DNA from 4 places in the Aurantimonas sp. genome. Region 1 is predicted to be linked to each of the others. Evidence: predicted binding sites of a transcription regulator. Region 1 holds the regulator's gene; each other region holds the start of a gene.
What was found. Region 1 encodes PhoB, which activates phosphate uptake and scavenging genes when phosphate is short. Its sites were predicted from a motif close to TGTCATNNANCTGTCAT; they were not measured.
Positions count from the first base shown of each region.

Region 2: ACEQX1_RS00750 (UDP-2,3-diacylglucosamine diphosphatase) is a predicted target of PhoB. The motif match lies at 3,831-3,847, and genes of this name have one in related genera.
Region 3: phnC (phosphonate ABC transporter ATP-binding protein) is a predicted target of PhoB. The motif match lies at 3,057-3,073, and genes of this name have one in related genera.
Region 4: ACEQX1_RS00070 (1-acyl-sn-glycerol-3-phosphate acyltransferase) is a predicted target of PhoB. The motif match lies at 1,802-1,818, and genes of this name have one in related genera.

Region 1 covers NZ_CAXPJM010000028.1:49,115-54,228, forward strand. The annotation lists gene argF (ornithine carbamoyltransferase) at 1-221, opposite strand, end outside; gene ACEQX1_RS12165 (aspartate aminotransferase family protein) at 230-1,444, opposite strand; gene ACEQX1_RS12170 (GcrA family cell cycle regulator) at 1,894-2,457, shown strand; gene phoB (phosphate regulon transcriptional regulator PhoB) at 2,554-3,297, opposite strand; gene phoU (phosphate signaling complex protein PhoU) at 3,303-4,049, opposite strand; gene pstB (phosphate ABC transporter ATP-binding protein PstB) at 4,069-4,878, opposite strand; gene pstA (phosphate ABC transporter permease PstA) at 4,902-5,114, opposite strand, start outside.
Region 2 covers NZ_CAXPJM010000002.1:140,102-145,215, forward strand. The annotation lists gene ACEQX1_RS00735 (ABC transporter permease) at 1-618, opposite strand, end outside; gene dgcA (N-acetyl-D-Glu racemase DgcA) at 870-1,850, shown strand; gene ACEQX1_RS00745 (glycosyltransferase family 4 protein) at 1,903-2,931, opposite strand; gene ACEQX1_RS00750 (UDP-2,3-diacylglucosamine diphosphatase) at 2,933-3,775, opposite strand; gene ACEQX1_RS00755 (NADP-dependent malic enzyme) at 3,979-5,114, shown strand, end outside.
Region 3 covers NZ_CAXPJM010000003.1:51,795-56,908, reverse strand. The annotation lists gene ACEQX1_RS01300 (alpha-D-ribose 1-methylphosphonate 5-phosphate C-P-lyase PhnJ) at 1-879, shown strand, start outside; gene phnK (phosphonate C-P lyase system protein PhnK) at 885-1,664, shown strand; gene phnL (phosphonate C-P lyase system protein PhnL) at 1,668-2,390, shown strand; gene ACEQX1_RS01285 (DapH/DapD/GlmU-related protein) at 2,391-3,005, shown strand; gene phnC (phosphonate ABC transporter ATP-binding protein) at 3,122-3,979, shown strand; gene phnD (phosphonate ABC transporter substrate-binding protein) at 4,019-5,014, shown strand.
Region 4 covers NZ_CAXPJM010000002.1:4,113-9,226, reverse strand. The annotation lists gene thrS (threonine--tRNA ligase) at 1-1,757, shown strand, start outside; gene ACEQX1_RS00070 (1-acyl-sn-glycerol-3-phosphate acyltransferase) at 1,861-2,715, shown strand; gene ACEQX1_RS00065 (hypothetical protein) at 2,751-3,908, opposite strand; gene ACEQX1_RS00060 (nitroreductase) at 4,071-4,655, shown strand; gene ACEQX1_RS00055 (flavin reductase family protein) at 4,658-5,114, shown strand, end outside.

The DNA.
Region 1 (5,114 bases):
AGCGTCTCGCCGCCGAGCTGGCGCATGCCGACGTCGAAGGACACCCGCGTGCGCGTCGACGGCTTGTCGAAGATCATCGCCAGCACCTTGCCGGCCAAAGGCTTCGGACCGTCGCGGCCGAGCGCCTTGCGCCTGGCGGCATCGTCGATGATGTCGTGCAGGTCGCGGCTCGGGACGGCGGAGATGTCGAGAAAGTGCTTGGGGCCGTTTGCCATCGTCATCATTCGCCTCACGCGCTCTTGCGCCGGTTGCCGGCCGACATCGCCGCCACCGCCGTCTCGATCCGATCCATCGCCTGCCGGACCTCGTCCGCGGTGACGTTGAGCGGCGGCAGCAGGCGCACGACATTGTCGCCCGCCGGTACCGCCAGAAGTCCTTCCTCGCGCATCTGCGCCACGAGTTCGCCGTTCGGCACCTTGGCCTTCAGCCCGATCAGCAGCCCCTCGCCGCGCACCGCCTCGATCACGTCGGGATAGCGGTCCGAGAGCGAGGCCAGCGACTGCTTGAGCTGCAGCGACATGTCGTGGACATGGTCGAGGAAGCCGTCGTCCAGCACCACGTCGAGCACAGCATTGCCGATGGCCATCGCCAGCGGGCTGCCGCCATAGGTCGTGCCGTGCGAGCCCGGCGTCATGCCGCTGGCCGCCCGCTCCGTCGCCAGGCACACGCCGAGCGGAAAGCCGCCGCCAATGCCCTTGGCCGAGGCGAGGATGTCCGGCGCGGCGCCCGAATGCTGATAGGCGAAGAACTTGCCGGTCCGCCCGACGCCGGTCTGCACCTCGTCGTAGATCAGGAGGATGCCGAGATTGTCGCACATCTCGCGCAGGCCCGTCAGGCACATGGGCGGCACGCTGCGAATGCCCCCCTCGCCCTGGATCGGCTCGATCAGGATCGCCGCGACGTCCGGCTGCGCCGCCGCCTCGCGCAGCGCGTCATGGTCGCCGAAGGGCAGCTGGTCGAAGCCTTCGACCTTCGGGCCGTAACCCTCGAGATACTTCTTCTGCCCGCCGGCCGCGATGGTCGCCAGCGTGCGCCCGTGAAAGGCGCCCTCGAAGGTCAGGATGCGATAGCGCTCCGGCGCGCCGTTGACGTAGTGATAGCGCCGCGCCGTCTTGATCGCGCATTCCACCGCCTCGGCGCCGGAATTGGCGAAGAAGGCGCGGTCGGCGAAGGTCGCCGCCGTCAGCCGTTCGGCCATCCGCGTCTGGTCGGGGATCTCGTAGAGATTGGAGACGTGCCACAGCTTCTCGGCCTGCGCCTTCATCGTCTCGACGAGATGCGGATGGGCATGGCCGAGGCAGTTCACCGCGATGCCGCCGCCAAAGTCCATGAAACGTCGGCCGTCGCGCGTCTCCAGCCAGACGCCGCTGCCGCGCTCGAAGGCGAGCGGCGCGCGTGCATAGGTCTCGAAGAGCGGCGAGGAATGGTCCGTCGTGTCAGCCATGGCCTTTGACTTTGCTGGATCGTAAGGGTCGGATCCGGTTGTTGTTGCGGGATCGGTTCGGCGCGCGAACCGCTGGGGCGGGATGCTTGAAACGCCAAAGCCTGCCGATGGGGCAGGCTTTCGAGCGTTTTCCGAGACTTCGGAGCTTCCGCTATACCATGGCGAGCCGACGCGGTGTCAATCGAACCGCATTTTCGCCCTGCTTGTCGGTCATAGGCTTGACGAACGTCACGGGCGGCAACAAAGGCTGGGGAAAAGCCCCAAACGATTCCCCTGCGTCCCCGGCGAGCCTTGTCAGCGAGTCCGCGGCTGGGCTATCTTGCCGTCAAGATACTAGATTTCGTGCGGCGGACCTAGTTCCTCAATATATCTTGTGCGTTCTGGCGCGGTCAGCCGTCGCGCTTGTGGAGGGATTCCAGCCGTCGCGACTATGCCGAAAGGAGCTTGCCATGGGCTGGACTGACGAACGCGTGGAGCTGCTCAAGCAGCTCTGGACCGAAGGCCTGAGCGCCAGCCAGATCGCCGACCGCCTGGGCGGCGTCAGCCGCAACGCCGTGATCGGCAAGGTGCACCGCCTGAAACTCGAATCGCGGGCCCGCCAGCCGAATGTCGCGCAGCCGGTTGCCGTCGAGCGCCCTGCCCCGCGCCGCACGGCCGAGGTCGAGACCGTCGAGATGGTGGTGCCGGCCCGTCTGGTCGCCGCCTCGCAGCAGCAGGCCCCGAGCCGTTCCATGCCGCGCACCATGGGCGCCACCGCGCTGAAGATGGAGCCGGAGGAAGAGCTCGAGGTGATGGACCAGCCGCAGGAGCGCGAGAGCGCCGAAGTGGTGCCGATCGCCCGCAAGCTCAGCCTCGTCGAACTGACCGAGACGACCTGCAAATGGCCGGTCGGCGACCCGATGAAGCCGGACTTCCATTTCTGCGGCAACAACGCCCGCGATGCCTCGCCCTATTGCGCCTATCACGCCAAGCTGGCCTTCCAGCCCTTCTCGGATCGCCGCCGCGCGCGCTAGGCGCCGCAGGCCCTACCAAATGCAAAACACCCCGCGTGGCCAGGCCGCGCGGGGTGTTTGCGTTTCAGGCTCGTGAAGAAGCCGGGGGGAGACGCGTCAGGCGCCGGCACTCAGTCGCGTGCGGGCCGGCGCGGCCGGGGACCTGGCGGCGCTGAACTGCTCATCCAGCGCATAGCCGGCGCCGCGCACGGTGCGGATCGGGTCGCGCTCGCGGCCGCGATTGATCGCCTTGCGCAGCCGGCCGACATGCACGTCCACCGTGCGCTCGTCGACATAGATGTCGCGGCCCCAGACGCCGTCGAGCAACTGCTCGCGGGAGAACACCCGGCCCGGCGACTGCATGAAGAATTCCATCAGCTTGAACTCGGTCGGTCCGAGCTTGAGCTCGCGGCCGGCGCGCCGCACCCGATGGGTCTCGCGGTCGAGATCGATGTCGCCGGCGACGAGCTGACTGGAGATCTTCTCGGGCTTGGAGCGGCGCAGCATGGCCCGCACACGGGCGATCAGCTCCGGCGTCGAGAACGGCTTGACGACATAGTCGTCCGCGCCGACCGACAGGCCGCGCACCCGCTCGCTCTCCTCGCCGCGTGCCGTCAGCATCAGGATCGGCAGGCGCTCGGTCTCCTCGCGCTGGCGCAGCCGCCGGCAGAGCTCAACGCCCGACAGGCCGGGCAGCATCCAGTCGAGGATCAGGAGATCTGGCACCTCCTCCTTCAGCCGGATGTCGGCCTCGTCGCCCCGGTCGATGACGTCGACGACGTAGCCTTCGGCCTCGAGATTGTACCGCAGGAGAATGCCGAGGGCTTCCTCGTCCTCGACGACGACGATCCGTGCGCTCATTGCTGTCAGCCCTCGTCAGCCTGGCTCGGCGGGTCGTTCGGCACCGGCTGGGTCATCGTCGCCGTGTTGTCGCCCTTCGGCCGCTCGTTTTCGAGCTGCTTGCCGGTCTGGATGTAATAGACCGTCTCGGCGATGTTGGTGGCGTGATCGCCGATCCGCTCGATGTTCTTGGCCGAGAACAGGAGATGCGTGCAGGAGGTGATGTTGCGCGGATCCTCCATCATGTAGGTCAGGAGCTCGCGGAAGATCGAGGTGTACATCGCATCGATCTGCTCGTCGTTCTCGCGCATGGCGAGCGCGCGCTCGTAGTCCCGCTCGCCATAGGCGTCGAGCACTTCCTTGAGCTGCTCCAGCGCCATCTCCGACAGATGCTCGATGCCGCGCACCAGCTGCACCGGATGGGCATGGTCGTGGACCGCGATCACCCGCTTGGCGATGTTCTTGGCCAGGTCGCCGATCCGCTCCAGATCGTTGGAGATGCGGATGGCGCCGACGATCTCGCGCAGGTCGACGGCCATCGGCTGGCGCTTGGCGATGGTCATGATCGCCCGCTCGTCGAGCGCCCGCTGGGCGTCGTCCAGCAGCAGGTCGTCGGCGACCACCGACTGGGCCAGCCCCCAGTCGCTGCGCATCAGCGCGGCGACCGACTGCTCGACCATCCGCTCGGCCATCCCGCCCATTTCCGAGATCCGGCGGACGATCAGCTTCAGCTCGTCTTCGTAGGACGTGACTGTATGTTCGGTCATGGGCATGACGCTTCCTTGCCTTCGTTCAGCCGAAGCGGCCGGTGATGTAGTCCTGGGTGCGCTTGTCGTCCGGGTTGGAGAACATCTTCTCCGTCGGGCCGACCTCCACCAGATAGCCGAGATGGAACATCGCCGTGCGCTGCGAGACGCGCGCCGCCTGCTGCATCGAATGGGTGACGATGACGATGGTGTAGTTCTGCTTCAGCTCGTCGATCAGTTCCTCGACCTTGGCGGTCGCGATCGGATCGAGTGCCGAACAGGGCTCGTCCATCAGGATCACCTCGGGCGACACCGCGATGGCGCGGGCGATGCACAGGCGCTGCTGCTGGCCGCCCGACAGGCCGGTGCCCGGCTCGGCGAGCCGGTCCTTTACCTCTTCGTAGAGGCCGGCCTTGCGCAGGCTGGTGACGACGATCTCCTCGAGCTCGGCCTTGGTCGAGGCGAGCCCGTGAATCTTCGGACCATAGGCGACATTGTCGAAGATCGACTTCGGAAACGGGTTGGGCTTCTGGAAGACCATGCCGACCCGCGCCCGCAGCTCGACCACGTCGATCGCCGGATCGTAGACGTCCTCGCCGTCCAGCGTGATCTTGCCGCCCACCTTGGCGATGTCGATCGTGTCGTTCATCCGGTTCAGGCAGCGCAGGAAGGTCGACTTGCCGCAGCCCGACGGTCCGATGAGCGCCGTCACCTGGTTCTCCTCGACATCGAGATCGATGTCGTAGAGCGCCTGCTTCGGACCGTAATGGACGGTCACCTTCTCGGATCGCATCTTGATCGGACGGGTAGGTTGCACGGCAGGCCCTTTCGCTAACGACACCTGGATATTTTCCATCATGGGAGTCTCCTGTCGCATATCTACCAGCGCCGTTCGAGACGGCGTCGCAGAAGGACCGCCGTAAGGTTCATGATCGAGAGGAAGGCCAGGAGCACGCAGATGGCCGCACTGGTGCGCGCCACGAAGCCGCGTTCCGGGCTGTCGAACCAGATGAAGATCTGGGTCGGAAGCGCCGTCGACGGGTCGAGAGGACCCGACGGGGCCGAGGTGATGAAGGCGTTCATGCCGATCAG
Region 2 (5,114 bases), on a different contig from region 1:
GAGATTGACGGCGTAGAGCTCGCCGCCGAAGCGGCGCAGCTGGAAGGCGCCCTGCTGGGCGATGATGGCGCCGATGAGGAAGCTCATCAGGAAGATGATCGGCACCGCGCGCAGGCCCATCTGCTCGACCTGCGCGAAGATCGCGGCGGGGCGGATCTGGGTCTTGCCGGTCAGGCGCTGCACGCCGCCGACCATCGCGCCGCCGATGATGTTGAGGGCGACGACCATCTCGTCCTTCACCGCGACCGATCCCCGGCCCGTGGCCGCGACGAGGTCGACGATGCGGTTGGTCTTCCGCTTTTCCGGCTGCGGCCGTTCCCGGTCGAGCGCCTTGCGCACGACGTCGAAGAGCGGCTGGTCGCGATCGCTGACCGCCTCCAGCCGGACGTCGCGGCCATTCGCTTCGAGGTCGCGGACGAGCTTTTCCAGAAGCAGTGCACCGGCCGTATCGATCCGCGCGACGTCGCCGCAATCGACGACGACCTGCCGGCCGAGATCGGCCGCGCCGGCCTCGGCGACGGTGTCCTCGACCGAGCCGACGGTGCGCGCCAGCCAGTCGCCCGACGCCCGCAGCACAAGCCCGCCGTCACGCTTCTCGCCTTCGAGAGCAGGCGCCACCGTGGAACGGCGGCCTCCGGCCGGACCGGAGGATGGGGCTACGGAGCCATCAAGCATCGATATGCGACTTCACTCCCTTGGAAGAACCTGCTCGAGAACCATGTCAGCGCCACAGGCGGGCACCACGCTTGACGCGGTGCCGATTCGCGGCGACGCAGAGCCGGGGCCTATCTGGCACCACCTTTAGGCGTCCAGTCACGTCTTGTCATGGAATGACCGCCGCAGCGGCGGCCGTTGAGGATGTTTTCACCATGCCGCGTCGTCTTTCAGTCACAGTCGAGCATTTCCCGCTGGCGCAGGAGTTCCGGATCGCCCGCGGCGCCAAGACCGAGGCGGTGGTCGTGACGACCCAGATCGGCGACGAGTTCGGCGAGGGCCGCGGCGAATGTGTGCCCTATGCGCGCTATGGCGAGAGCATCGACAGTGTCCGCGAACAGATCGAGGAGGTGCGCGCGGCGATCGAGGCCGGCGCGTCGCGCGAACGGATCGGCGAGCTGCTCCCGGCGGGTGCCGCCCGCAACGCGGTCGACTGCGCCCTGTGGGACCTGGAAGCCAAGTCGAACAGCCGCAGAGCCGCATCGATCATCTGCGGCAGCGCCCCGCGCCCGGTGGAAACGGCCTATACGATCGGGCTCGGCGATGCCGACAGCATGGGGGCCGCCGCCCGCGTCGCCAACCGCTCGCTGTTGAAGGTCAAGGTCGGCACGGACAACGATGTCGGCCGCATCCGGGCCGTTCATGCCGCCTCGCGGCACTCGAAACTGATCCTCGACGCCAATGAAGGCTGGAGCGCCGACAATATCCGCGAGCACATGCTGGCGGCGGCCGCGGCCAACGCCGTCCTCGTCGAGCAGCCGCTGCCTGCCGGTAACGACGCCATCCTCGCCGACATTCCGCATCCGGTGCCGATCTGCGCCGATGAATCGGTGCACACGGCGGACGATCTCGACAAGCTGGTCGGGCGCTATGACTTCGTGAACGTCAAGCTCGACAAGACCGGCGGCCTGACTGAAGGCCTGCGGCTGGTTGAGCGCGCCCACGAGATGGGCTTCGGCGTGATGATCGGCTGCATGGTCGGCACCTCGCTGGCGATGGCGCCGGCGGTGCTGCTCGCGCAGGTGGCCGAGTTCGTCGATCTCGACGGGCCCCTGCTCCTGGCCAAGGACCGCAGCGGCGGCCTCGTCTATACGGATGCAACCGTCTCGCCGCCGAGCCCGAAGCTCTGGGGCTAGGCGATTTGTCTCTGCCGAGGATGCAACGCATTTGGCGCTTGCGTCGAAGCGGTCAGCCGGCGAGCTGCAGTTCCGGCTGCACCTGCAGGGCCTCGGTCGCCGACAGGAAGATGTCGGCGCAGGCTTCCCAGCTATAGGCGAGCGAGCGCTCCAGCGCGTCGGCCCGCTCCAGCGTCAGCGCGGCAAGGCACGCCTCGCGCAGATCTGAGGAGATGCAGCCGGCCTTCGTGTCGCCGACGACATCCAGCGGTCCGGGCTCCGGATAGGCCGCCACCGGTACGCCGCAGGCCAGTGCCTCGATCAGCACGATGCCGAAGGTGTCGGTGAGCGAAGGAAACACGAAGACGTCGGCAGCGGCGTAATAGCTGCTGAGTGCCTCCCCGGTCTGGCTGCCGGCAAAATGCACGCCCGGATAGCGCCGGCGCAGTTCGGGCAGCATCGGCCCGTCGCCGACGACGACCTTGGAGCCCGGCAGGTCGAGATCGAGAAAGGTCTCGATGTTCTTTTCCGGCGCGACCCGCGAGACGGTCAGGAAGACCGGTCCCGGCAGTCCGAGATCGACCTTCGGCTGCGGCCGGAACAGGCTGCGGTCGACGCCGCGGGTCCAGGTCACGAGATTGGCGAAGCCGAGCCCCGCCAGCGTCTGGCGCATCGATTCGGTCGGCACCAGGCAGGCGGTGGCCGGCGCATGGAAACGCCGCAGCAGCGCATAGGTCAGGTTCTCCGGGATCGGCGCCCGCTTGCTGAGATATTCGGGAAACCGCGTGTGGAAGCTGGTGGTGAAGGGACGGCCGGCCCGCAGCGCCGCCCGGCGCGCCGCATAGCCGATCGGGCCTTCGGTGGCGATGTGGATGACGTCCGGCTGATAGTCGCGGATGATGCGGCCGAGCGCGTCGGCCGACGCCAGCGCCAGCCGGATTTCCGGATAGGTCGGACAGGCGACGGTGCGAAAGTCGGTGGGGCCGACGATGCGCACGTCCCTGCCCCGGCCGCGAAGCTGCTGGGCAAGGCTCGACAGCGTGCGCACCACGCCGTTGACCTGCGGCTCCCAGGCGTCGGTGGCGATCAGGATGCGGGTCATGTCAGGCCGCCTCGACGCGCGCCGCGTCTGGTTCTGCCGTCTCGCGCTCGGAGGCCGTCTCGGGCGCCGCTGAGCGCTCGCCGACCAGATGCGCCCAGTGGATGAGCTCGAAGGAGCCGTCATGGCGCTCGGCTACGGCGGTGCAGCTTTCGACCCAGTCGCCGGTGTTCACATATTCGACCGCGCCGTGGCGGGTCATCTGGGCATGGTGGATATGGCCGCAGATGACGCCGTCGCAGCCGTGGCGCGCCGCCTCGTCGGCAAGCGCGGTTTCGAAGGCGCCGATGAAATTGACGGCGTTCTTGACCTTCAGCTTGGCCCATTGCGAGATCGACCAATAGGGAAAGCCGAGCCGGCGGCGGACATAGTTGAAGACGACATTGATCGAGATCGCCATGTCGTAGGCCCAGTCGCCGAGATAGGCGAGCAGCCGGGCGTTGCGGACCACCACATCGAATTCGTCGCCATGCATCACCAGGAAGCGGCGGCCGTCGGCGGTGGTGTGAATGTCGGTGCGCTTGACCTCGACACCGCCGAAATGATGGCCGGGAAAATCGCGCAGGAACTCGTCGTGATTGCCGGGCACATAGACGATACGGGCGCCCTTGCGCGCCTTGCGCAGCAGCTTCTGCACCACGTCGTTATGGGCCTGCGGCCAGTGCCAGGAGCGTTTCAGCCGCCAGCCGTCGATGATGTCGCCGACGAGATAGATCGTCTCGGCATCGTGCAGACGCAGGAAGTCGACCAGCATCTCGGCCTGGGCCGCCTTGGAGCCCAGATGCACGTCGGACAGGAACAATGTCCGGAAATGCCGCGCCGTCGTCAGCTTGTGCATGGTCGCCATCCCGTGCCTTGCCCCGGTTAAAGCCTTTGCGTTGCTCGGGAAATGCACGATTCTGATTGCAGTCGTGTGACGCTCCGGCAGCTCGCTTCCGGCGGTGGACGAGCGGCGTGGTCCGGTTGCCTGCCGGGATCGATACGTTAGAAGAAGCGCGACACGTCGCCGCCGCCATCATCGCGCTGCGACGCCGGGATGGAGGAGCAGGAATGTCCGAACAGGAAACCGCCAAGGATCGGCCGAACATGGGCGATCTCGACGAACAGGCCCTCTTCTATCACCGCTATCCCAAGCCCGGAAAACTGGCGATCCAGGCGACCAAGACCCTGGGCAACCAGCGCGATCTGGCGCTGGCCTATTCGCCGGGCGTCGCCGCGCCGTGCCTTGCCATCGAGGCCGATCCGTCGCTGGCCGCGATCTATACCAGCCGCGCCAATCTCGTCGGCGTGGTCTCCAACGGCACCGCCGTCCTCGGTCTCGGCGACATCGGTCCCCTCGCCTCCAAGCCTGTGATGGAAGGCAAGGCGGTCCTGTTCAAGAAATTCGCCGACATCGACGTCTTCGACATCGAGATCGACGCCCACGAGATCGACCATATCTGCGACGTCGTCGCGGCGATGGAGCCGACCTTCGGCGGCATCAACCTCGAGGACATCAAGGCGCCGGAATGTTTCGAGGTCGAGTCGCGGCTGCGCGAGCGCATGGCGATCCCGGTCTTCCACGACGACCAGCACGGCACCGCGATCATCGTCGCGGCGGCGATCCGCAACGGCTTGATGCTGGCCGGCAAGTCGCTGGAGAACGCCAAGATCGTCACCTCCGGCGCGGGTGCGGCGGCGATCGCCTGCCTCAATCTCCTGGTCGAGCTCGGCGCCAAGCGCGAGAACATCACCTGCACCGACATCGAGGGCGTGGTCTATGAAGGCCGCGAGAAGCGGATGGACCGCTGGATGGCGGTCTATGCGAAGAAGACCGACAAGCGGACCCTCGCCGAGGTCATCGACGGGGCCGACGTCTTCTTGGGCCTGTCGGCCGGCGGTGTCCTGAAGCCCGAGCTCCTGGAAAAGATGGCCGCCAAGCCGATGATCATGGCGCTGGCCAATCCGAAGCCGGAGATCATGCCGGACCTCGCCAAGCAGGTGCGGCCCGACGCGATGATCTGCACCGGGCGGTCGGACTTCCCGAACCAGGTCAACAACGTCCTGTGCTTCCCCTACATCTTCCGCGGCGCGCTGGACTGCGGTGCCACCGGCATCACCGAGGGCATGAAGACCGCAGCGGTCGACGCCATCGCGGCGCTGGCCCGCGAGGAGGTTTCCGAGGTCGCGGCCAAGGCCTATGGCTC
Region 3 (5,114 bases), on a different contig from region 1:
GCCTACAACTTCGCCTATCTCGACGAACAGACCAAGCGGATGATCCGCCGTGCGATCCTCAAGGCGATCGCAATCCCCGGTTACCAGGTCCCCTTCGCCTCACGCGAAATGCCGATGCCCTACGGCTGGGGCACCGGCGGGGTGCAGGTGACCGCAGCGATCCTCGGTCCGAACGACGTCCTGAAGGTCATCGACCAGGGCGCCGACGACACCACCAATGCCGTGTCGATCCGCGCCTTCTTCGAGAAGACCGCGCGGGTCGCCACGACGACGCGGACGAGCGAGGCGACGATCGTCCAGACCCGTCACCGCATTCCCGAGACGCCGCTCACCGCCGGCCAGATCATCGTCTACCAGGTGCCGATCCCCGAGCCCCTGCGGTTTCTCGAGCCGCGTGAAACCGAGACGCGGGTGATGCATGCGCTGGAGGAATACGGGCTGATGCATGTGAAGCTCTACGAGGACATCGCCCGCCACGGCCACATCGCCACCACCTATGCCTATCCGGTGAAGGTCGAGGGCCGCTATGTGATGGATCCCTCGCCGATCCCGAAATTCGACAATCCGAAAATGCACCGCTCGCCGGCCCTGCAGCTCTTCGGCGCCGGGCGTGAGAAGCGGATCTACGCCCTGCCGCCCTTCACCGACGTCGTGTCGCTGGATTTCGAGGACCACCCCTTCGCCGTCCAGGCTTTCGACCGCCCCTGTGCCCTCTGCGGCGCCGAGAACGTCTATCTCGACGAGGTTGTGACCGACGACCGCGGCGGGCGGATGTTCGTCTGCTCCGACACAGACCATTGCGAAACGCGGCGCGAGGCCGGCCACGCCGGCGACGGTGGACCGGCTCCACGGCACGAGAACAGGCAGGGCGAGGCATGACATCGATGGACCAGGCATCGCCGCTTCTCACCGTTCGCGACCTCACCCGCCGCTATGGCGCTCGGGTCGGCTGTGAAGCCGTTTCCTTCGACGTCTGGCCCGGCGAGGTCGTCGCCATCGTCGGCGAGTCCGGCTCCGGCAAGACGACGCTGCTGAACTGCATCGCAGCCCGCATGGCCCCGACGTCGGGCAGCGTTTCCTACGCCATGCGCGACGGCACGTTGCGCGATCTCGCCAGCCTCGGCGAGGCCGAACGGCGCCTCCTGATGCGCACCGACTGGGGCTTCGTCCACCAGCATGCGGCCGACGGCCTGCGGATGCGGGTGTCGGCCGGCGCCAATGTCGGCGAACGGCTGATGGCGGTGGGCGAGCGCCATTATGGTGGCATTCGCGAGAGCGCCACCGACTGGCTGGGACGCGTCGAGATCGCCGAGGACCGCATCGACGACCGCCCGGACGCCTTCTCCGGCGGCATGCGCCAGCGCCTGCAGATCGCCCGCAATCTCGTCACCCGGCCGCGCCTCGTCTTCATGGACGAGCCGACCGGCGGGCTCGACGTCTCGGTCCAGGCGCGGCTTCTCGACCTGATCCGCTCGCTGGTCGCCGAGATGGGCCTGTCGGTGGTGATCGTCACCCACGACCTCGCGGTGGCGCGGCTTCTGTCGCAGCGCATGATCGTCATGAAGGCCGGTCGCGTGATCGAACAGGGCCTGACCGACCGGGTCCTCGACGACCCGCACCATGCCTACACCCAGCTCCTTGTTGCCTCGATCCCGGAAAGCTGAGCCATGTCCGTGCCTTCCCAGCCGATCCTCACGGCCCGCGACGTCGCCAAGTCCTTCACCATGCATCTGCGCGGCGGCATTCGCCTGCCGGTCGTCGAGGCGGCCTCCTTCACCGTCGCGCCCGGCGAATGCGTCGTGCTGGGCGGCCCATCGGGGGTCGGCAAATCGTCGATCCTGCGCATGGTCTATGGAAACTACGCCGTCGATGCCGGGGAAATCCTGATCCGCGACGGGGCCACTGGCAACGAGATGGACCTCGCCACCGGCGACCCGCGCCGGATCATCGCCCTTCGCCGCGACGCGATCGGCTATGTCAGCCAGTTCCTGCGCGCCATCCCGCGCGTGCCGGCGCTCGACGTCGTCGCTGAGCCGCTCGTCGCCCGCGGCATCGCGCCCGAGGCGGCGCGCGAACGGGCTCGCGTTCTGCTGGCCCGCCTCAATCTGCCCGAGCCGCTGTTCGAGCTGCCGCCCGCCACCTTCTCCGGCGGCGAGAAGCAGCGGGTGAACATCGCCCGCGGCTTCATCACCGACCACCCGCTGCTGCTGCTCGACGAACCGACCGCCTCGCTCGACGCGCAGAACCGCGACGTGGTCTGCGAGATGATCGAGGCCAAGACCGTGGCGGGCACCGCCGTGCTCGGCATCTTCCACGATGCGGCGGTGCGCGAGCGGATCGCGACGCGGATCATCGACGTCTCCGCCTTCTCCGCCCGCAAGGCGGCCTGAATGCCGAAGCTCTCCCTATCGCCGCTGGTTCACCCCAGCGCCGAGATCGAGGATTGCGCTCTCGGGCGCTACACCGAGATCGCCGAACGCTGCCGCCTGACCGAGACCGTCCTCGGCGACTATTCCCACGTGATGGAAGACGGCAGCATCTGGTGCACGGCGATCGGCAAGTTCGTGAACATCGCCGCTTGCGTCCGCATCAACGCCACCAACCACCCGACATGGCGCGCCACCCAGCACCATTTCACCTACCGGGCCGGTGATTATTTCGATGGTGAAGAGAACGAAGCGTGCTTCTTCGCCTGGCGCCGCGCGCACCGGGTCGCCATCGGCCACGATGTCTGGATCGGCCATGGCGCGACGATCCTGCCCGGTGTCACCATCGGCAACGGCGCCGTGATCGGCGCGGGCGCGGTCGTCTCGAAGGACGTGCCGGCTTACACGATCGTCGGCGGCGTTCCCGCCCGGCCGATCCGGCCGCGTTTTGCCGCCGAGATCGGCGCTCGCATGGATGCGCTGGCGTGGTGGGACTGGCCGCACGAGACGCTGCGCACCGCCCTCGCCGACTTCCAGAGCCTTGATGCACAGGCGTTTCTCGACCGGCACGGCGGATAATCCGCCGCGCTTCGATGCTGCCGAGCGGCTGTCATCGAACGTTTAGAAAGTCGTCATCGCACCCACATGGAGCGCTCCTAAGAGTCACCCGTCGAGACGCTGGACGGGGGACCCGCATGAGCGCCATAGCGATCAAAGACCTGTCCAAGCGCTTCGCTCTGAAGCAGGCGCTCGACAAGGTCAGCCTGACCATTGCCGAAGGCGAAATGGTCGCGCTGATCGGCGCGTCCGGTTCCGGCAAGTCGACGCTGATCCGCCATATCGCCGGCCTCGAACGCGCCGACCGCGGCACCGGATCGAGCATCGCGCTGTTCGGCGCGCCGATCCAGTCCGACGGCCGGCTCGGCGCCGGCGCGCGCGCCATGCGCCGCGAGATCGGCGTCATCTTCCAGCAGTTCAATCTCGTCTCGCGGCTGCCGGTCATCACCAATGTCCTCCTCGGCAATCTCGGCCGCATTCCGCGCTGGCGCGGCACGCTCGGCTGGTTCTCGCGCGATGAGAAGCTTGCGGCGCGTGCCGCGCTCGGCCGCGTCGGCATTCCGGAAGTCGCCTGGCAGCGCGCCTCCACCCTGTCCGGCGGCCAGCAGCAGCGCGCGGCCATCGCCCGCTGCCTTGTGCAGAAATCACGCGTCATCCTTGCCGACGAGCCGATCGCCTCGCTCGATCCTGCGTCGGCCCGCCGCGTCATGGACGTGATCGCCGAGATCAACCGCACCGACGGGATCACCGCCGTCGTGTCGCTGCATCAGGTCGAATATGCCCGCCGCTACTGCCCCCGCACCATCGCGCTGCGCGGCGGCGAGGTCGTCTATGACGGCCCCTCCCACGCACTGACCAACGCCTTTCTGACCGAGCTCTACGGCGCGGATTCGGAAGAGCTCGTCCTTCCGGACGCACTGCCGGTCGACGCCGACAGGCGCGTCCGGGCGACGAAGCAGGCGCCGGTGACCGCACCGGCGCTGGTACCGGCCTGAAGTCATCACGACAACCAAACGCAACAGGGGAACAACGCCATGAACATGGTTCTTCGCACACTCGCCGCCGCCACGATGGTCGCCGGCATCTCGACCACGGCCCTTGCCCAGAACGAGCTCGCCTTCGGCATCATCTCCACCGAGAGCCAGCAGAACCTGCGGCCAAAATGGGAGCCGTTCCTCGCCGACATGGAAGAGAAGACCGGCCTCGCCGTGAAGCCCTTCTTCGCGTCCGACTATGCCGGCGTCATTGAGGGCATGCGTTTCGACAAGGTGCAGCTCGCCTGGTACGGCAACAAGTCCGCCATGGAAGCCGTCGATCGCGCCAATGGCGAGATCTTCGCCCAGACCGTCGATATCTCCGGCAATCCCGGCTACTGGTCGCTGGTGCTCGCACCGAAGGACTCGCCGCTCGAGAAGGTCGAGGATCTCCTGAAATGCGACCAGTCGCTGAATTTCGGCCTCGGTGACCCGAACTCGACCTCCGGCTATCTCGTCCCGATGACCTTCGTCTTCGCCGCCAACGGCGTCGACCCGAAGGAGTGCTTCAAGAACGTCACCAACGCCAACCACGAGACCAACGCCATGGCCGTCGCCAACGGCCAGGTCGATGCGGCGGCGAACAATACCGAGAGCCTTGCCCTCATCGAGAAGAACAATCCGGACGCCTTCGCCAAGATCAAGGTGATCTGGAAGTCGCCGCTGATCCCGGCCGATCCGATCGTGTGGAACACCAACCTGCCGCAGGAGAGCAAGGACAAGATCAAGAAGTTCTTCGTGACCTACGGCACGGACCAGTCGACCGGTGACGTGGCACACGAGAAGGAAGTCCTTGCCGGCCTCGAATGGGCGCCATTCGTCGCATCCACCAATGACCAGCTCCTGCCGATCCGCGTGATGGAACTGTCGAAGACGATCGCCCAGATCGAGGCCGACGACTCCAGGAGCGCCGAGGAGAAGACAGCCGAGATCGAGAAGCTCGAAGCCGAAAAGGCCGGCTACGAGAAGAAGATCAAGAGCGCTCCGCAGAGCTGACGCGTCACGCGGCGGCGGGCCTGCCCGCCGCACGCTTCGCCACATCCCTCCGGCCGGCACCGTATCCAGGCGCCGGCCGGTTTCGCCGATCACAGGATGC
Region 4 (5,114 bases), on a different contig from region 1:
TCCGCCACGATGCGGCGCACGTCATGGCCGAGGCGGTGCAGGAATTGTGGCCGGGCACCCAGGTCACGATCGGCCCGGTGATCGAAAACGGCTTCTTCTACGATTTCGCCCGCGACACGCCGTTCACGCCAGACGACCTGCCGGTCATCGAGAAGAAGATGACGGAGATCATCCGTCGCAACGCGCCCTTCACCAAGGAGGTCTGGTCGCGCGACAAGGCGAAGGCGGTCTTCGCCGAGAAGGGCGAGGCCTACAAGGTCGAGCTCGTCGACGCGATTCCCGAAGGCCAGGACCTTAAGATCTACAGCCAGGGCGACTGGTTCGACCTCTGCCGCGGACCGCACATGGCGGCGACCGGACAGATCGGCGACGCCTTCAAGCTGATGAAGGTGGCCGGCGCCTACTGGCGCGGCGATTCCAACAATCCGATGCTGACGCGCATCTACGGCACCGCCTGGGCCACCAAGGAGCAGCTCGCGGCCTATCTCCACATGCTGGAAGAGGCCGAGAAGCGCGACCACCGGCGGCTCGGCCGCGAGATGGACCTGTTCCATTTCCAGGAGGACGCACCGGGCACGGTGTTCTGGCATCCCAAGGGCTGGCGTCTCTACCAGACGCTCGTCTCCTATGTGCGCCGGCGCCAGGAAGCCGAGGGCTATCAGGAAGTGAACGCGCCGCAGCTCCTCGAGCGTTCGCTCTGGGAGACCTCCGGGCACTGGGAAAAATATCATGAGGACATGTTCGTCACCGAGACCGAGGACGAGCGGGTCTTCGCGCTGAAGCCGATGAACTGCCCGGGGCACGTGCAGATCTTCAAGCACGGGCTGAAGAGCTATCGCGACCTGCCGCTGAAGATCGCCGAGTTCGGCGCCGTGCATCGCTACGAGCCGTCCGGCGCGCTGCACGGGCTGATGCGCGTGCGCGCCTTCACGCAGGATGACGCCCACGTCTTCTGCACCGAGGAGCAGATCACCGCCGAGAGCCTGAAGATCAACGATCTGATCCTGTCGATCTATCGCGATTTCGGCTTCGAGGACGTGCTGGTGAAGCTGTCCACGCGGCCCGAGAAGCGCGTCGGGTCCGACGAATTGTGGGACAAGGCGGAAGCCTCGATGCGCGACGTTCTCGCCATCATCGAGGAGCAGGGCGCAGGCCGCATCACCACGGCGGTCGCCGAGGGCGACGGGGCGTTCTACGGCCCGAAATACGAGTACACCCTGCGCGACGCGATCGGCCGGCAATGGCAGGTCGGCACCAACCAGGTGGACTTCAACCTGCCGGGCCGCTTCGGCGCCTTCTACATCGATCGCGATTCGGAGAAGAAGACGCCGGTGATGCTGCATCGCGCGATGCTGGGCTCGGTCGAGCGCTTCATCGGCATCCTGATCGAGAACTGCGCCGGCCATCTGCCGCTGTGGCTGTCGCCGCTGCAGGTCGTCGTGGCCACGATCACCTCGGAGGCCGACGACTATGCGTTGCAGGTCGCAGAGGAGCTGCGCCAGGCCGGCCTGCAGGTCGAGACCGATCTTCGCAACGAGAAGATCAACTACAAGGTCCGCGAGCACTCCATGGCCAAGGTCCCGGTGATCATGGTCTGCGGCAAGCGCGAGGCTGAGGAGCGGACCGTCAACATCCGCCGTCTGGGCGCGCGCGAACAGACGCCGATGGCGCTGGACGATGCGGTCGCGGCGCTCGCCGACGAGGCAGTGCCGCCGGACCTGAAGCGCCGGCAGGAGGCGCGCCGCAAGGTCGCCTGAGACGAACATCTGACGGGCTCCGGAGCCGATCCGGGGCCCGTTTTCGTCATCGGCCTGTCATCGGTCGTCGGCTAGGGACGGGAAAACCGTTCATGGCCGGCCGATGCGAACCACGACCCATCTGACCTACGCCCGTCCCTCGGACACGCTCGTCCGGCGCCTCGCCATCCGCTCCATGGAAGAGCTCTCCGGCCGCCGCCGGCTCGCCCGGCTCTATTCGGTCTGGCAGCGCCACCTCGCATCCGGCGATGTGCCAGCCTTCGGCATGATGCTCGATCTGATGCGGATCAGCTTGCGGATCGAGGGCCGCCTGCCGGACCCGGCAACATTGCCCGAGCGTCTGGTGATGGTCGCCAACCATCCCTTCGGGATCGGCGACGGCGTTGCACTTCTGGCCCTGGCCGAACAGCTCGGCCGGCCGTTCCGCATCCTGATCAATGCCGACCTGATGAAGATCCCCGAAATGGCCGCCTATGGGCTGCCGGTGTCCTTCGAGGAGACGCGCGCGGCGATGGCCGCCAACATGGCGACCCGGGTGGAGGCGATGCGGCTCCTGGCCGAGGGCACGACCATCGTCGTCTTCCCGGCCGGCGGCGTGGCCACGGCGCCGAAGATCTTCGGCGAGGCTGCGGATCTGCCCTGGAAGCAGTTCACGGCGCGGCTGATCCGGTCGGGCGGCGCCGCCGTCCTACCGATCCATGTCCACGGCCAGAACGGGCCGCTGTTCCATCTCGTCAGTCGCTGGTCGATGACGCTGCGCGTCGGGCTGCTGATCGGCGAGTTCCGGCGCAGATACGGCCGGTCCATCGACCTCTGCATCGGGCCGTTGATCACATCCGGGGAATTGTCCGCCATCGGCGACCGCCGGCTCTTGACCGAGCGCCTGCGCCAGGCCGTGTTCAGTCTCGCGCGGCCGACCGCCCAATCACAGTCGGAGTTCGAACCGATCGCCGCCTGATTCGGATCTTAGACCGAAGGGGATGATCGAGGGGGCTAGTCGCCCGATCCGGCAAGCGGGTCCGGCGTCTCCGCGAGATCCGACGTCAGTACTTCCACGTCGGTGTTCTGGCCGGGTTCCACCGCGAAGGCCCGCTGGTAGACCTTGTCGTTGTTGCGGGCGACGATGACGTAGTCGCCCGACGCCAGCACCATCGACGGAAACGCGCCGACGCTTTCGCGCACCGGGTCGCCCGAGGCCGTGGTCACCGACCACGCCGTGTCGGCGATTGCCTCGCCGCCGGGCTCGCGCACCAGCTTCATCGTCAGAAGGGCGGCGCGGTGCTGCAGGGTCGCGTCGGTGACCTTGCCCGGCTCGACCCGGATGTCGGCCCGCACCGAGGCGTTCACCGAGCCGTAGCTGGACACGATGTGATAGGTGCCGGCGTTCAGCCGCAGCACCTTGTTGGGCGGCACGTCGCTGGCGATCAGGTCGCGGTCGCTCTCGTTCTCCGCGTCGCTGTAGACGTCGAAGGAGAGGCGGGCCGGCTCGATCGTCTGGCCGTCGCCGACCATGGCGTCCAGCCGCAGGCCGCCGGCATTCAGCGTGATCGTCTCCTGCGTCTTCACGCCGGTGAAGTCGATCCGCTTCACCACCCCGGCGCGGCCGAAGCCGACATGCAGGATGTAGGAGCCCGCCGGGACCTCGAAATTGGCTTCGCTGCTTTCGGACGAGGCGATCAGCGTCGCGCGTCCGTCGATGGCCGGAATGGCCGAGAACAGCCGCCAGACAAGCCCGTTGGGGATCGGCTCGCCATCCTCGGTCAGCCGCGCCTTCAGGGTCAGCGTCGCGCGCGAACGGATGATGTCCTGGCTGGGCATGTTCTGCGGCGCGTAGGCGGGCAGACCCGGAAGCTCGATCTTCGGCGCCTTCGGAATGCCGGGCGCGACGGGCAGGGCGATTGGGTCGAACCGCTGCAGGCCGCGGGTCGGCGCTGCGCCCACATCCGCGGCATTGGGCAGCAACTCGCTGGCCGAAGGGGAAACATAGGCGCCCGGCTTGCGCGGCTCGCCGCCGAACAGGCCGCCGCCGCGATCGAGCAGCGACGGAATCGGGATATCCTGCGCCAGCCCCGGACTCGTCGCGACCACTATCGAACTGATGATCGCCACAAGACGGGCATCGACCGCCACGAACCAGACCCCTGCTTTCACAAACCCCGTCTCTCATGACCCCAGATGATGGACGAATTCAAGGCGAATGCTCATGCCACGGCGAATTCGCCGCGCCGATCCGCCGTTTCGCGCGGCGCGGCCGGTTTGATCTGGCGGCCGCCAGGGGCTAGCTGGAACGCGCCATCACGTAAGGACGCTGCCTTGACCGACACGACGACATTCCTCGCCACCCGGCGCTCGATCCCGATTCCGCTGCTCGCGGCACCGGCGCCCGAAGGGCCCGAGCTCGACCGGATCCTGCAGATCGCATCGCGCGTTCCCGATCACGGCAAGCTGGCGCCGTGGCGTTTCATCCTCTACCGCGGCGACGCGGCGATCGACCTGGGCAAGGCGCTCGCCGAACTGGCCGAGGCACGCGAGGGCGCACCGCTGAGCGAGGCGCGCCAGCGCGCCGAATCGACCCGGCTCAGCCGCAGCCCGCTCGTCATCGGAATCGTGTCGACGGCCCGCGAGCATGTGAAGATCCCGGTGTGGGAGCAGGTGCTGTCCGCCGGCGCGGCGGCGATGAACCTCGTCACCGCGGTGCATGCGCGCGGCTACGGCGCCAACTGGGTGACGGAATGGATCGCCTATGACGAAGATGCCAAGGCGCTTCTCGGCATCGCGGCGGACGAGAAGGTCGTCGGCTTCGTGCATGTCGGCACCCCGCAGGAGGCGCCGACGGAACGTCCGCGGCCCGACCTCGCCGACATCGTCACCGACGCACGGGCGAGGGAGGCGGGCTGATGCTGTTCTACGAACCCGAGCGCGGCGATCACGGACTGCCGCATGATCCCTTCAAGGCGATCGTCGCCCCGCGGCCCATCGGCTGGATTTCGACGCGCGCGAAGAACGGCGCGGTCAATCTCGCGCCCTACAGCTTCTTCAACGCGGTCAGCGACCATCCCAAGCTGGTGATGTTCGCCTCGGCCGGCTTCAAGGATTCGGCCAACCTTGCCATCGAGAGCGGCGAGTTCGTCGCCAACATGGCGACCGGCGATCTGGCCGAGGCGGTGAACCGCACCTCGGCGCCGGCACCGCGCGGTCGCAGCGAGTTCGAGCTGGCCGGCCTGACCGAGGCACCCTGCCGCCTCGTGGCCGCGCCGCGCGTCGCCGAGAGCCCGGCGGCCCTCGAATGCAAGGTGACCCAGTCGTTCCAGCCGGTCGATGTCGACGGCAAGCCGTCGGACTGGGTGATGGTCATCG